4 regions of the Phreatobacter cathodiphilus genome follow, and region 3 is predicted to be linked to each of the others. Evidence: predicted binding sites of a transcription regulator. Region 3 holds the regulator's gene; each other region holds the start of a gene.
The links. The regulator PhoB, encoded in region 3, activates phosphate uptake and scavenging genes when phosphate is short. The targets are predictions, from matches to a motif close to TGTCATNNANCTGTCAT.
Positions count from the first base shown of each region.

Region 1: a site for PhoB is predicted at 1,255-1,271, ahead of C6569_RS12015 (UDP-2,3-diacylglucosamine diphosphatase). Genes of this name have one in related genera too.
Region 2: a site for PhoB is predicted at 932-948, ahead of C6569_RS09385 (PhoX family protein). Genes of this name have one in related genera too.
Region 4: a site for PhoB is predicted at 1,113-1,129, ahead of phnC (phosphonate ABC transporter ATP-binding protein). Genes of this name have one in related genera too.

Region 1 is NZ_CP027668.1:2,462,724-2,465,860, forward strand. Features, by position in the region: gene C6569_RS12010 (glycosyltransferase family 4 protein) at 1-319, opposite strand, end outside; gene C6569_RS12015 (UDP-2,3-diacylglucosamine diphosphatase) at 333-1,157, opposite strand; gene C6569_RS12020 (class I SAM-dependent methyltransferase) at 1,355-2,035, shown strand; gene C6569_RS12025 (M3 family oligoendopeptidase) at 2,278-3,137, shown strand, end outside.
Region 2 is NZ_CP027668.1:1,917,806-1,920,942, forward strand. Features, by position in the region: gene C6569_RS09375 (methyl-accepting chemotaxis protein) at 1-434, shown strand, start outside; gene C6569_RS09380 (hypothetical protein) at 568-780, opposite strand; gene C6569_RS09385 (PhoX family protein) at 997-3,021, shown strand; gene C6569_RS09390 (alpha/beta hydrolase) at 3,035-3,137, opposite strand, start outside.
Region 3 is NZ_CP027668.1:1,377,020-1,380,156, forward strand. Features, by position in the region: gene C6569_RS06720 (ATP-binding protein) at 1-736, shown strand, start outside; gene phoU (phosphate signaling complex protein PhoU) at 901-1,608, shown strand; gene phoB (phosphate regulon transcriptional regulator PhoB) at 1,641-2,345, shown strand; gene C6569_RS06735 (ABC-F family ATP-binding cassette domain-containing protein) at 2,352-3,137, opposite strand, start outside.
Region 4 is NZ_CP027668.1:2,701,036-2,704,172, forward strand. Features, by position in the region: gene C6569_RS13060 (bifunctional acetate--CoA ligase family protein/GNAT family N-acetyltransferase) at 1-267, opposite strand, end outside; gene C6569_RS13065 (LbetaH domain-containing protein) at 434-1,048, opposite strand; gene phnC (phosphonate ABC transporter ATP-binding protein) at 1,269-2,075, shown strand; gene phnD (phosphonate ABC transporter substrate-binding protein) at 2,115-3,032, shown strand; gene phnD (phosphonate ABC transporter substrate-binding protein) at 3,103-3,137, shown strand, end outside.

The DNA.
Region 1 (3,137 bases), 1.1 Mb from region 3:
AGCGGGTGTGATAGCTGGTGGTGAAGGGAAGCCCCCGCGCCAGCGCCCAGCGCCGCGCCGCGTGGCCGACCGGCCCTTCCGTCGCGATGTGCAGCGCTTGCGGGCTCATGGCGTCGAGCCGCGCGGCGATGGCGGGTCCCGCGCCGATCGCCAGGCGGATGTCGGGATAGGTCGGCAAGGGCCAGGTGGGCAGGCCCTCCGGCGTCACGAACTGCGCCGAGACCCCGAGCCCCGCCAGCGCCGCGGCGGTCTCTGTGAGCGAGCGCACCACCCCGTTGACCTGCGGCGCCCAGGCGTCGGTGGCGATGGCGAGACGCATCGGGGCCTCCGGATCAGGCATTCACCCGCGAGCGGCCCGGCAGGACGACGGGGATGTCCGGCTCGGCCCGGTCGTTGTCGACAAGTGCCGGGGCGGCGACGAGCTCCGTCCAGCGGATGATCTCGAAGCGGCCGTCATAGCCCTCCACGAGGGCGGTGCAGCTCTCCACCCAGTCGCCGCAGTTCATGTAGCGGATGCCCGACTGGTCCTTGATGGCGGCGTGGTGGATGTGGCCGCAGATGACGCCGTCGACCTTCTGCCGCCGTGCCTCGACCGCCAGAGCCTCCTCGAAGGCGCCGATGAAGTTCACAGCCTTCTTCACCTTGAACTTGGCCCAGGCGGAGAGCGACCAGTAGGTCAGGCCCATGCGCCGGCGCACGAAGTTGAGCCAGCGGTTGCAGTAGAGCGCCGCGTCGTAGGCCCAGTCGCCGAGATGGGCGAGCCAGCGCGCATGCATGACCACCACGTCGAAGGCGTCGCCGTGGATGACCAGGAACCGGCGCCCGTCCGCCGCCTCGTGGACGATCTGGTCCATGACCTCGATGCCGCCAAAATGCGTGCCGAAATAGTCGCGCATGAACTCGTCGTGGTTGCCGGGCAGATAGGTGATCTGGCTACCCTTGCGCACCGCCCGGAGCAGCTTCTGCACCACGTCGTTGTGAGCCTGCGGCCAGTACCAGCCACGCCTCAACTGCCAGCCGTCGACGATGTCGCCGACGAGATAGATGACGTCCGCGTCGTTGTGCCGGAGGAAATCGATGAGGAGGGCCGCCTGCGAACCCCGGGCGCCGAGATGGACATCCGAGATGAAAATGGCCCTGTGCCGCTTCTGCACCATCGTCCGGCTCCCGGCCGCTGATCCCCTTTGGTGCGGGCAGCAAGACCAGATTCGCCTTGCGCTTTTGTGACAGGCGCGGCGACGCGACGCCGGCCGCTGTCGTCCAACCGTCGTGGAGCCTTGCTAGCCCTCGCTGGATGCCGGCCCGGCACCGCGATTCGGAACCCGCCGGCCCGACGAGCAGACGGAGGCGCCGGATGGCCGGAGATCTCGACCGCGACACCATGGAACGGGCCTATGCACGATGGGCGCCGATCTACGACGCCGTCTGCGGGCCCGTCTTCGAGAAGGGCCGCCGCGCCGCCACCGCCGCCGCGAAGCAGGCCGGCCGGCGCATCCTTGAGGTCGGCGTCGGCACCGGCCTGTCCTTTCAGGACTACGACGCCCGCCACGAGGTCTACGGCATCGACCTCTCCGAACCGATGATCGCCAGGGCGCGCGAGCGCATGGCCTCGGGCGCCTTCCCCCATGTGAAGGAGGTGAACGTCATGGACGCCCACCACCTCGCCTATCCCGACGCCATGTTCGACGCTGTCGTGGCGCAGTTCGTCATCACCCTGGTCGAACGGCCCGAGCGGGTGCTGGACGAATGCGCCCGGGTGCTGAAGCCGGGCGGCGAGATCATCCTCGTCAACCACCTCTATTCCGAGCGGGGCCTCGCCGCCGCCGTCGAGCGCTGGTTCGCCAAGCACGCCCACACCTTCGGCCTGAGGCCGGAGTTTCCCTTCCAGCGGCTGCAGGCCTGGGCCGAGGCCCATGGCGGGGTGGAGGTGGCCGAGCGCCGCCGCGTCGCGCTGCTCGGCGTCTATACCCTCGTCCGCTTCCGCAAGCTGGCCGAGGGCGATCGCGCCGCTACCCGTTTCGCCGCGGCGGGGTGAGGGACCACTCCCCGCGCTGAATGGCACGCGCGCCGCGCCCAGATGGCACCGGCTCTCGTGACGTCGGCGCGGCACGATCGGCCTCGGATGGCGCCGGCCCCCGGCCGCCGGTATCGGCCTGCGGCGTTGCTCATGCGCAACGGCCGTGGCCCGGATCGCCCGTTCGACGAAGCGCCACGTTGATCCTGCCGGTGGCATTGCCCATACCAGCCTCACGAGGGTTCGACCGCCAGGAGGCTTCCATGCGCCGTTCAGTCAACGACGCCGGCTCGAAGAACGCGGCCGCACGCGACAAGCGCGGGGAAGCGCTCGGCGCCCTGCCCGAATGGGACCTGACCGCGCTCTATGCCGGCATGGATGCGCCCGCCCTTGCCGACGACCTCTACCGCGGCGAGACCGAGGCCCTCGCCTTCGAGGCCGCCTACAAGGGCCGGCTTGAGGAGATCGCCCGCGGTGCCGGCGCCGCCGCCGGCCTCGCCGAGGCCGTCACGCGCTTCGAGGCGCTGGAGGACCTGCTCGGCCGCATCGCCTCCTATGCCGGCCTCGTCTATGCCGGCGACACCACCGATCCGGCGCGGGCGAAGTTCTACGGCGACATCCAGGAGAAGATCACCGCGACCTCGTCGCACCTGCTGTTCTTCACCCTCGAGCTGAACCGCATCGAGGATGCGCTGATCGACCAGGCGCTGACCGTGCCTCCCCTCGCCCGCTACCGGCCCTGGCTGGAGGACATCCGCAAGGACAAGCCCTTCCAGCTCGACGATCAGACCGAGAAGCTCTTCCACGAGAAGAACATGACCGGGCGCGCCGCCTGGAACCGCCTGTTCGACGAGACCATGGCGAGCCTGCGCTTCGAGATCGACGGCGAGAAGCTGCCGCTGGAGCCGGCGCTGAACCTGTTGCAGGACACCGCCGAGGACAATCGCCGCAAGGCCTCGGAAGCCCTCGCCGCGACCTTCAAGGAGAACCTGCGCACCTTCGCGCTGATCACCAACACGCTGGCCAAGGACAAGGAGATCTCCGACCGCTGGCGCGGCTTCGAGGACGTGGCGGATTCCCGCCACCTCGCCAACCGCGTCGAGCGCGAGGTGGTCGACGCCCT
Region 2 (3,137 bases), 540 kb from region 3:
CGGCGCGCGCGGGTGAGGCCGGCAGGGGTTTCGCCGTCGTCGCCAGCGAGGTGAAGGGCCTGGCAGAACAGACGGCCAAGGCGACGAGCGAGATCGGTGCCCAGATCGTCGCCATCCAGGAGACCACCAACAAGGCCGTCAGCGCCATCGCCGGGATCACCGCGAGCATCCGCTCCATCGACCAGGCGACCTCCTCCATCGCCTCGGCGGTGGAACAGCAGGGATCGGCGACGCGCGAGATCGTGGCCTCCGTGGGCCAGGCCTCCACCGGCACGACCGAAGTCTCCTCGGCCATCACTTCGGTAGCCCAGGCCGCCGCCGAGACCGGCCACGGCGCCAATCAGGTTCTCACCGCCTCGTCCGACCTCGCCCGCCAGGCCGAGCGGCTGTCGCACGAGGTCCGGCAGTTCCTCGCCACCGTCAGGGCCGCCTGACGCTGGGGGAACCATCGTTCACCGGATCATCGGAACGGGCGCCTTCGGGCGCCCCTTTTCGGTGGGCCGCTCGGGCGGACGTCGTGGTCGACGCGAAGGGATGGAGGTGGGCCGAGAGTCCCGCGATGGCCGCTCAAAGCACCAGGAATGCGCCGGCGAGGCCCATGGTGATGACCCAGGCGCCGATGCGGCCCAGCGTCCAGGCGGGATCGGTCTCGTCGCCGGGGAGCACGAGGCTCGTCTCCTCCGGGTCGATGCAGCCGAGCGCCAGCCCCGCCCGCTCGGCGGCGCGCATCAGCTTCGCCATGTCCTGTTCGACGGTCACCAGTCCCAACACGCGGTCCATGACGCAACTCCGGAACGCCTCGCCCACCCTGACGCGCACTGTGAAGCGGCAGGCGTAAACGAGGACTTTGCAATCACGTCCTGACGGCGTTCCATGTCGTCCTGATGGCGCGGAATGCGATCACCTGTGGCATTTGGGTTTCACTCCCATCCGTCACCGGACTGTCGCGGGCCTCGGCTGAAATGATCCGGGCCGACGAAAGAGGAACCTGACACCATGTCCGACGCACCGAGGCCGCATGAGGCCGGCCTGCTCAGCGTCTCCCAGCGCGCCGAACTGGCTGAAGATCGCGGCACCAGCCCGGCCGACGGCCCGACCTTCGGCGACGTCGTCGCAGCGCGCTTCCACCGCCGCGAACTCGTGAAGGGCGTGCTCGGCGTCGGCGCCATCACGGCTGCCTTGGGCCCTGCGGCTCTCGCGGCCCGAACCGCCGCCGCCCAGCCGGGGTCGGCGACGCCGTCCTTCGGCTTCCGCGAACTCTCCTCCACCCCCACCGACCGCGCCGAGGTGGCCAGCGGCCATGCCGCCGAGGTGCTGATCCGCTGGGGCGACCCGGTTCTGGCCGATGCGCCGGCCTTTGCGCCGACGGCCCAGACGGGGCCCGCCCAGGCCCGCCAGTTCGGCTACAACAACGACTATCTCGGCTATTTCCCGCTGCCCGGCGCCGCGAACCCGTCGCGCCACGGCCTGCTCTGCGTCAACCACGAATATACCAACGAGGAGCTCATGTTCCCCGGCCTCGGCCGGCAGGATGCAGGCGGCCCGCTCGGCCGCGCCAAGGCCTTCTCTGGCATGACGGCCGGGATCGTCGCGGTCGAGATGATGGCCCATGGCGGTTCGGTACTGGAGGTCCGCCGCGAGGGCGACCGCTGGCGGGTGGTTCAGGGCTCCCGCTACGCCCGCCGGATCACCGCGGAGACGCCCATGGCGATCACCGGTCCGGCCGCCGGTGACCCGCGCATGCGCACCTCCGCCGATCCGCAAGGGCGCCGCGTCCTCGGAATGCTCAACAACTGCGCCGGCGGCCGCACGCCCTGGGGCACCTGGCTGACCTGCGAGGAAAACGTCAACGGCTACTTCACCGGCCGCCTGCCGGAGGGCCACCGCGAGACCGCGAACTACCGCCGCATGGGCATTCCCGGCCGCTGGTACAATTGGGGCGACCACGTCGACCGCTTCAACGTGGAGAAGGAGCCGAACGAGGCCAACCGCTTCGGCTGGGTGGTGGAGATCGACCCCTTCGACCCCGCCTCGACGCCGAAGAAGCGCACCGCCCTGGGCCGCTTCAAGCACGAGGGCGCCGCCGGCATCGTCTCCCGCGACGGGCGCTACGTGCTCTATTCCGGCGACGACGAGCGCTTCGACTATGTCTATCGCTTCGTCACAGCGGGCCGCGTCAGCGGCGACCGGGCGCGCGACGCCGACCTGCTCGATAGCGGGACGCTCTTCGTCGCCCGCTACAATGCCGACGGCAGCGGCGACTGGCTGCCGCTCGTCGTCGGCGAGGGGCCCCTCACATCCGCCAACGGCTTCCACTCCCAGGCCGACGTGCTGATCGAGACGCGCCGCGCCGCCGATCTCCTCGGCGCCACCCGCATGGACCGGCCGGAGGACGTGGAGGCGAACCCCGCCACCGACAAGGTCTATGTGATGCTGACCAACAACAGCCGCCGCAAGGCGGAGGAGGTCGACGCCGCCAATCCGCGTGCCGACAACCGCTTCGGCCACATCGTCGAGATGCTGCCGGACGGCCGCGACCATGCCGCGCCGCGCTTCACCTGGGACATTCTGGTGCGGTGCGGCGACCCGGCCGTCGCGACGGTGGGGGCGACCTTCAACAGCCGCACCTCGCAGGACGGCTGGTTCGGCATGCCGGACAATTGCGCCGTCGACGCGGATGGCCGGCTGTGGGTCGCCACCGACGGCAACACGCCCGGCCGCACCGGACGCAACGACGGCGTCTGGGCCATGGAGACCGAGGGCGAGGCGCGCGGCACCTCGAAGCTCTTCTTCAAGTGCCCCTTCGGCGCCGAACTCTGCGGACCCGAGTTCACCCCCGACGGCGAGACCTTCTTCGTCGCGATCCAGCACCCCGGCGAGGCCGATCCCGAGGATGCCAGCGCCGCCCCGGCGACCTACGAGAATCCGTCGACCCGCTGGCCGGACTTCTCGCCGGACATGCCGCCGCGGCCGTCCATCGTCGCCATCACCCGCCAGGGCGGTGGCAAGGTGGGCAGCTAGGGACCGTTGGCCCCTAGACCGTCGGCAGCTCTGGCGCGAGGTCGAGGAGCGCCCGCGTCAGCGCGCCGTCGGGCCGGCGCATGGTGTCGAGGATGGAGAAGTGGTCGGCTCCCTCC
Region 3 (3,137 bases):
GCTCCGCGCCGATTTCGTCGCCAATGCCAGCCACGAACTGCGCACGCCGCTCGCCTCCGTCGTCGGCTTCATCGAGACGATCCAGGGGCCCGCCCGCAACGATCCGGAGGCGCGCGACCGCTTCCTCGGCATCATGCTGTCCCAGGCGCGCCGCATGTCGCGCCTCATCGACGACCTGCTCTCGCTGTCGCGCGTGGAGCTCAACGAGCACGTCCGGCCCGGCGCGGTGGTCGATCTCGTCCAGCTCCTGCGCCACGTCCGCGACACGCTCGGCCCCTTCGCGAAGGCCCAGGGCGTCACGGTCGAGATCGACGCGCGCGCCGCCGCCCTGCCGGTCCTCGGCGACAACGACGAGCTCATCCGGCTCTTCGAGAACCTCGTCCAGAACGCCATCAAATATGGCGCGGAGGGCAAGCGGGTGGAGATCACTCTCGACCGAGAGGCGCGCGACGGCCGCACCGCCGAAGCGGTGGTCGGCGTCCGCGACCACGGGCCCGGGATTCCCGCCGAGCACCTGCCGCGCCTCACCGAGCGCTTCTACCGGGTGGACGTCGCCTCCAGCCGCGACAAGGGCGGCACCGGCCTCGGCCTCGCGCTGGTCAAGCACATCCTCAACCGCCATCGCGGGCGGCTCGCCATCGAGAGCGTGCAGGGGGAGGGGGCGACCTTCACCGTGCGCATCGAGGCGGTGGACACCGACGGAGCGGCGGATCTGCCCGCCGCGGCCGGCCCGTGATACAGCCATGGCGGTCGGAATCGCCCGGCCGTTCTGTCGCAACCCCGACAACCCGTTGAAACAACGAGGCGATCGGTGTCATTGATGCGTCACCTGACGGGCATAGAACCGTCGCGGCGCAGGGCTATTGAACAACTCCCCGTCGCCCCTCGCAGGAGCCTGCCATGACCGAACACACCGTGAGCGCCTATGAGAACGAACTCAGGGGCCTCGCGCAGCGCGTGGCCGAGATGGGCGGGCTCACGGAGAAGCAGATCGTCGGCAGCATCGATTCGCTGATCCGCAGCGATCTCGACCTCGCCCGCCAGGTCCGCGCCGTCGACCCGCAGATCGATGCGCTGCAGCGGGAGATCGAGGAGGTCGGCATCCTCGTCATCGCCAAGCGCCAGCCCATGGCCATCGACCTGCGCGAGATCGTCGGCGCGCTGCGCATCGCCTCCGACCTGGAGCGCATCGCCGACCTCGCCAAGAACATCGCCAAGCGCGTCATCGCCATGAACGGCACGCTGCCGCTGGCCAAGGTGACGGGCGGCTTCGACGCCATGGCCCGCCTCGCCCTGGAGCGCGTCAAGCGCGTGCTCGACGCCTATGCCCAGCGCGACGTGGACGCGGCGCTGGACGTCTGGAAGGCCGACGGCGACATCGACGCCCTCTACAACTCGCTGTTCCGCGAACTCCTGACCTACATGCTCGAGGATCCGCGCAACATCGGCTCCTGCACGCACCTCCTGTTCTGCGCCAAGAACCTCGAGCGCATCGGCGACCACGCCACCAACATCGCCGAGACCATCCACTACATGGTGAAGGGCGTTCCGCTTGCCGACGAGCGGCCCAAGCTCGACACCACGACCATGGCCGCGGTCGGGCTCTGATCGCGGATACCGGCACGACGGGGAATCAATCCATGACCGCACGCATTCTGGTGGTCGAGGACGAGGAGCCGATCACGGTTCTTCTGCGCTACAATCTCGAGGCCGAGGGCTATCAGGTCGAGGTCGTCGGCCGCGGCGACGAGGCCGAGGTCCGGCTGCGCGAGGCGGTTCCCGACCTCGTCCTGCTCGACTGGATGCTGCCCGGCCTCTCCGGCATCGAGCTGTGCCGCCGCATCCGCCTGCGGGCCGAGACCGAACGGCTGCCGGTGATCATGCTCACCGCCCGCGGCGAGGAGGGTGAACGGGTGAGGGGCCTCGCCATCGGCGCCGACGACTACGTGGTGAAACCCTTCTCCGTGCCGGAACTGCTGGCGCGCGTCAGGGCGCTGCTGCGCCGGGCCAAGCCCGAGCACCTGTCGAGCCTCCTCAAGTCCGGCGACATCGAACTCGACCGCGAGACGCGCCGCGTCCATCGCGCCGGCCGGGAGATCAATCTCGGGCCGACCGAGTTCCGCCTGCTGGAATTCCTGATGCAGTCGCCCGGCCGCGTCTATACCCGCGAGCAGCTCCTGGACGGCGTCTGGGGCCGCGACGTCTATATCGACGAGCGCACCGTGGACGTTCACATCGGCCGCCTGCGCAAGGCGGTGAAGCGTGGCCGCGAGGCCGATCCCATCCGCACGGTGCGCGGCTCCGGCTATTCCTTCAACGAGCGTTTCGCCGGCGCGGCGGCCTGAGCGCCGTCACGCCTCCAGGCTCTCCTTCAACAACTCCAGCTCCAGCCAGCGGTCCTCCGCCGCCGTGAGTTCGCCCTGCGCCTTGGCCATCGCCGCGCTTGCCCGGTCGAAGGCGGCGCGGTCGCGCTGAAACAGGCCGGTGTCGGCGAGGATCGTCTGGAGCTTGGCGATGTCGCGCTGCAGGGCCTCCATCCGGGCCGGCAGCGTGTCGAGGTCGTGCTTGTCCTTGAAGGACATCTTGCGCCGCGCCGGTTCCGCCTGCGGCGCGGCCTTGGCGGCCGCCGACGGCGCCTCGCCCCGCGCCGGCTTCGCCACCGTCCGCGCCTCCACCCCGGCGCCGCGCTGGTTGACCATATCCGTATAGCCGCCGGCATATTCGACCCAGCGCCCGTTGCCCTCGCTGACGAGGACCGAGGTGCAGACCCGGTCGAGGAAGTCGCGATCGTGCGAGACCAGGATCACCGTTCCCGGGAAGTCGGTCAGCATCTCCTGAAGGAGATCGAGCGTCTCAAGGTCCAGATCGTTGGTCGGCTCGTCCAGCACCAGCACGTTGGCAGGTGATGCCAGCGCCCGCGCCAGCAGCAGGCGGCCGCGCTCGCCGCCCGAGAGCACGCCGACGGGTGTGCCCTTCTGTTCGGGGGAGAACAGGAAGTCCTTCATGTAGCCGATGACGTGGCGGTTCTCGCCGTTGATCGTCACGTAGTCGCCGCGCCCGCGCGTCAGCGCCTCCGTCAGCGGCATGGCGGGGTCGAGGGCCTCGCGCTTCTGGTCGAGCGTCGCCATGGCGAGGTT
Region 4 (3,137 bases), 1.3 Mb from region 3:
CGCCTCCTCCACCAGCGCCGGCACGCTCGGCCCAGGCGTCGCCAGCACGGCGAGGTCGGGCACGACCGGCAGGCTGGAGAGGGAGGGGAAGGCGGCGAGGCCCGCCACGCTCCCGTGTTTCGGATTGACCGGCAGGAGCTGGCCGGTAAACCCGGCGCGCTTCATGTTGGCCATCAGTGCCTGCCCCATCGAGTGCGGCCGGTCGGTGGCGCCCACGACGGCGACGGAGCGCGGCGCGAAGAACCGGTCGAGACGATAGAGGGACATGGCGGGTCTCCGTCGGGGCGAGGGGGCAGAGGCCGGGGGCGCACTCTAGGCACAGGACGGCGGCGCAGGAAGACCGGCGCCGCCATCTCGTCGTGATCACCCGCCGGGCGCGACGACATGGATCAATGCTGCACCGCACACATGACGCTAGGAAGGCCGACGCGGCTCAGCCGCCATGCTTCTCGAGGAAAGCCTCCACCGGCAGCGTGCGGAAGTCCGGCAGCGCCTGCCGCAGCCGCTCGTGGTCCCAGTCCCACCAGGCGAGCGCTTCCAGCCGTTCGGCGACCGCTTCCGAAAAACGACGTTTGATCACCCGCGCCGGATTGCCGCCCACCACCGTGTAGGGCGCCACGTCCTTGGTCACGATGGCGCCCGCCGCCACCACCGCGCCGGTCCCGACATGCTTGCCCGCCAGCACCACGCCGCCATGGCCGATCCAGACGTCGTGGCCGATCGTCACGGCATGGGATCGACGCCAGTCGAAGAAGCCCGCCTCGTCCGGCTCGCCGTCGAAATAGCGCGAGGCGCGGTAGAGGAAGTGGCTCTGGCTCGCCCGCTCCATCGGGTGGTTGCCGGGGTTGATCCGCACATGGGAGGCGATGGAGCAGAACTTGCCGATGGTCGACATGTCGATCTGCCCGTCCTGGACGATGTAGGAATAGTCGCCCATCTCCGTCTCGGCGATCACGGTGCGGGCGCCGACCTCCGTATAGGCGCCGAGCCGGCTGTCCCGCACGTTGGCGGTGGGATGGATCGAGGGTTCGGGACCCAGCTTGCTCATGGCGGCATAATCCTGTCTGCGCTGCGTGCGCGGGCCGCACGTCCCCGCCACGGATGACGCGATGATGACGGGCGCATGACGGCCCCGCTGTATTCCCCAGAAATCGCGCGGCCGCCTTCTGCCCGAAACCTGTCACACGACTGTAATTCGGCTGGCCTAGAGCGCTGGGCAGGCGAAGGCTCGTCCCTTTGCCGCCTCGCTGTTCACCGGGAGCTGGCGGATGCTGACGATCGACGGGCTGTCGCGACGCTTCGGGGCGAAGATCGCGGTGGACGACGTCTCGCTGGATGTGTCCCGCGGCGCCTTCGTCGGCATCATCGGCCGCTCGGGCGCCGGCAAGTCCACCCTGCTGCGCATGATCAACCGCCTGCAGGAACCCTCCTCCGGTCGCATCCTCTGCGAAGGCCGCGACGTCACCGCCCTCTCGGGGGCGGCGCTGCGCGACTGGCGCCAGTCCTGCGCCATGATCTTCCAGCAGTTCAACCTGGTCGGCCGCCTCGACGTGCTGACCAACGTGCTGATGGGCCGTCTCAACCATGTGGGACAGACCCGCTCGCTGCTCAAGCTCTGGAGCGCCGAGGACAAGGCCATCGCCCTCTCCGCCCTGGAGCAGTTCGACATCGCCTCGCTCGCCGCGCAGCGTGCCGAAAGCCTGTCCGGCGGCCAGCAGCAGCGCGTCGCCATCGCCCGCGCCCTGGTGCAGGAACCGAAGATCATCCTCGCCGACGAGCCCATCGCCTCGCTCGACCCGCGCAACACCCGCATCGTCATGGATGCGCTGCAGCGGATCAACCGGCACTACGGCATCACCGTCGTCTGCAACCTCCATTCCCTCGACCTCGCCAGGTCCTATTGCGACCGGCTGGTCGGCATGGCCCAGGGTCGTGTCGTCTTCGACGGCGCGCCCGCTGACCTCACCGACGACGTCGCCCGCGACCTCTACGGCATCGAATCCGGCGACGTCCTCGACGGCCACACGCCCGTTCCCGTCCCTGCCCCGGCCCTGCCGGCGGCGGCCTTCGCCTGACGCATTCCCTCATCCACCCCGGGTCCCGGAGACCATCCCATGTTTGACCGCCGCCAGATCGTCGCCGGCCTCGCCGGCCTTCCCTTCGCCTCCGCTGCCGCTTCCGCCCAGGGCGCCTGGCAGACGCGCTTTCCCGAGCTCGTCTTCGCCGTCGTGCCGGCAGAGAACGCCTCGGGCCTCACCGAGCGCATGGCGCCGTTCAACGCCTACCTGTCGAAGGAGCTCGGCGTGAAGGTGACGCTCCGCATCGCCAACGACTATGCCGCGGTGATCGAGGGCCAGCGTGCCGGCCAGATCCATCTCGGGTATTATGGCCCCTCCTCCTATGTGCGCGCCCACACCGTCACCAACGGCGGCGTCGAGCCCTTCGTCACGACGATCAATTCCGACGGCTCGATCGGCTACTATTCGGTGCTCTATGTGAAGGCCAACAGCACCGCCGCCTCGATCCAGGACCTGAAGGGCAAGAATCTCTGCCTCGTCGACCCCAACTCGACCTCGGGCAACAACGTGCCGCGCTTCGCCATGAGCCGCATGGGCATCGCCAATCCGGACCAGCATTTCGCTCGCGTCGTCTATGCGGGCAGCCACGAGAATGCCATCACGGCGGTGGCCCAGGGCACCTGCGACGCCGCCTTCAACTGGTGGAACTCCGAGCAGGACTCGAACTTCTCGCGCATGGTCAACAAGAACATGGTGCGCAACGAGGACTTCAAGATCATCTTCAAGTCCGACCTGATCGCGGGGTCGCCCTATGCTTGGCTCACCGCGCTGCCGGCAGACGCCAAGGCCGCCATCCTGAAGGCCTTCCTCGAGGCTCCGCAGAAGGACAAGGCCGCCTTCGACCGCCTCTCCGACGGCAAGGACCGCGGCTTCCAGAAGGTCACGCATCAGGACTACATCCCCGTCGTGGAACTTCAGAAGTTCGTCGATCAGATGCGCCGCGCCCGCTCCTGACGGCATGAACCGGGGCTCCCGCCGCGCGGGAGCCCCTCGTCGTTCCGAAGACACGCCCAGGACATCCGCCATGCTCTCGCGCCGGCTCGCCCTGGCCCTCGCCGC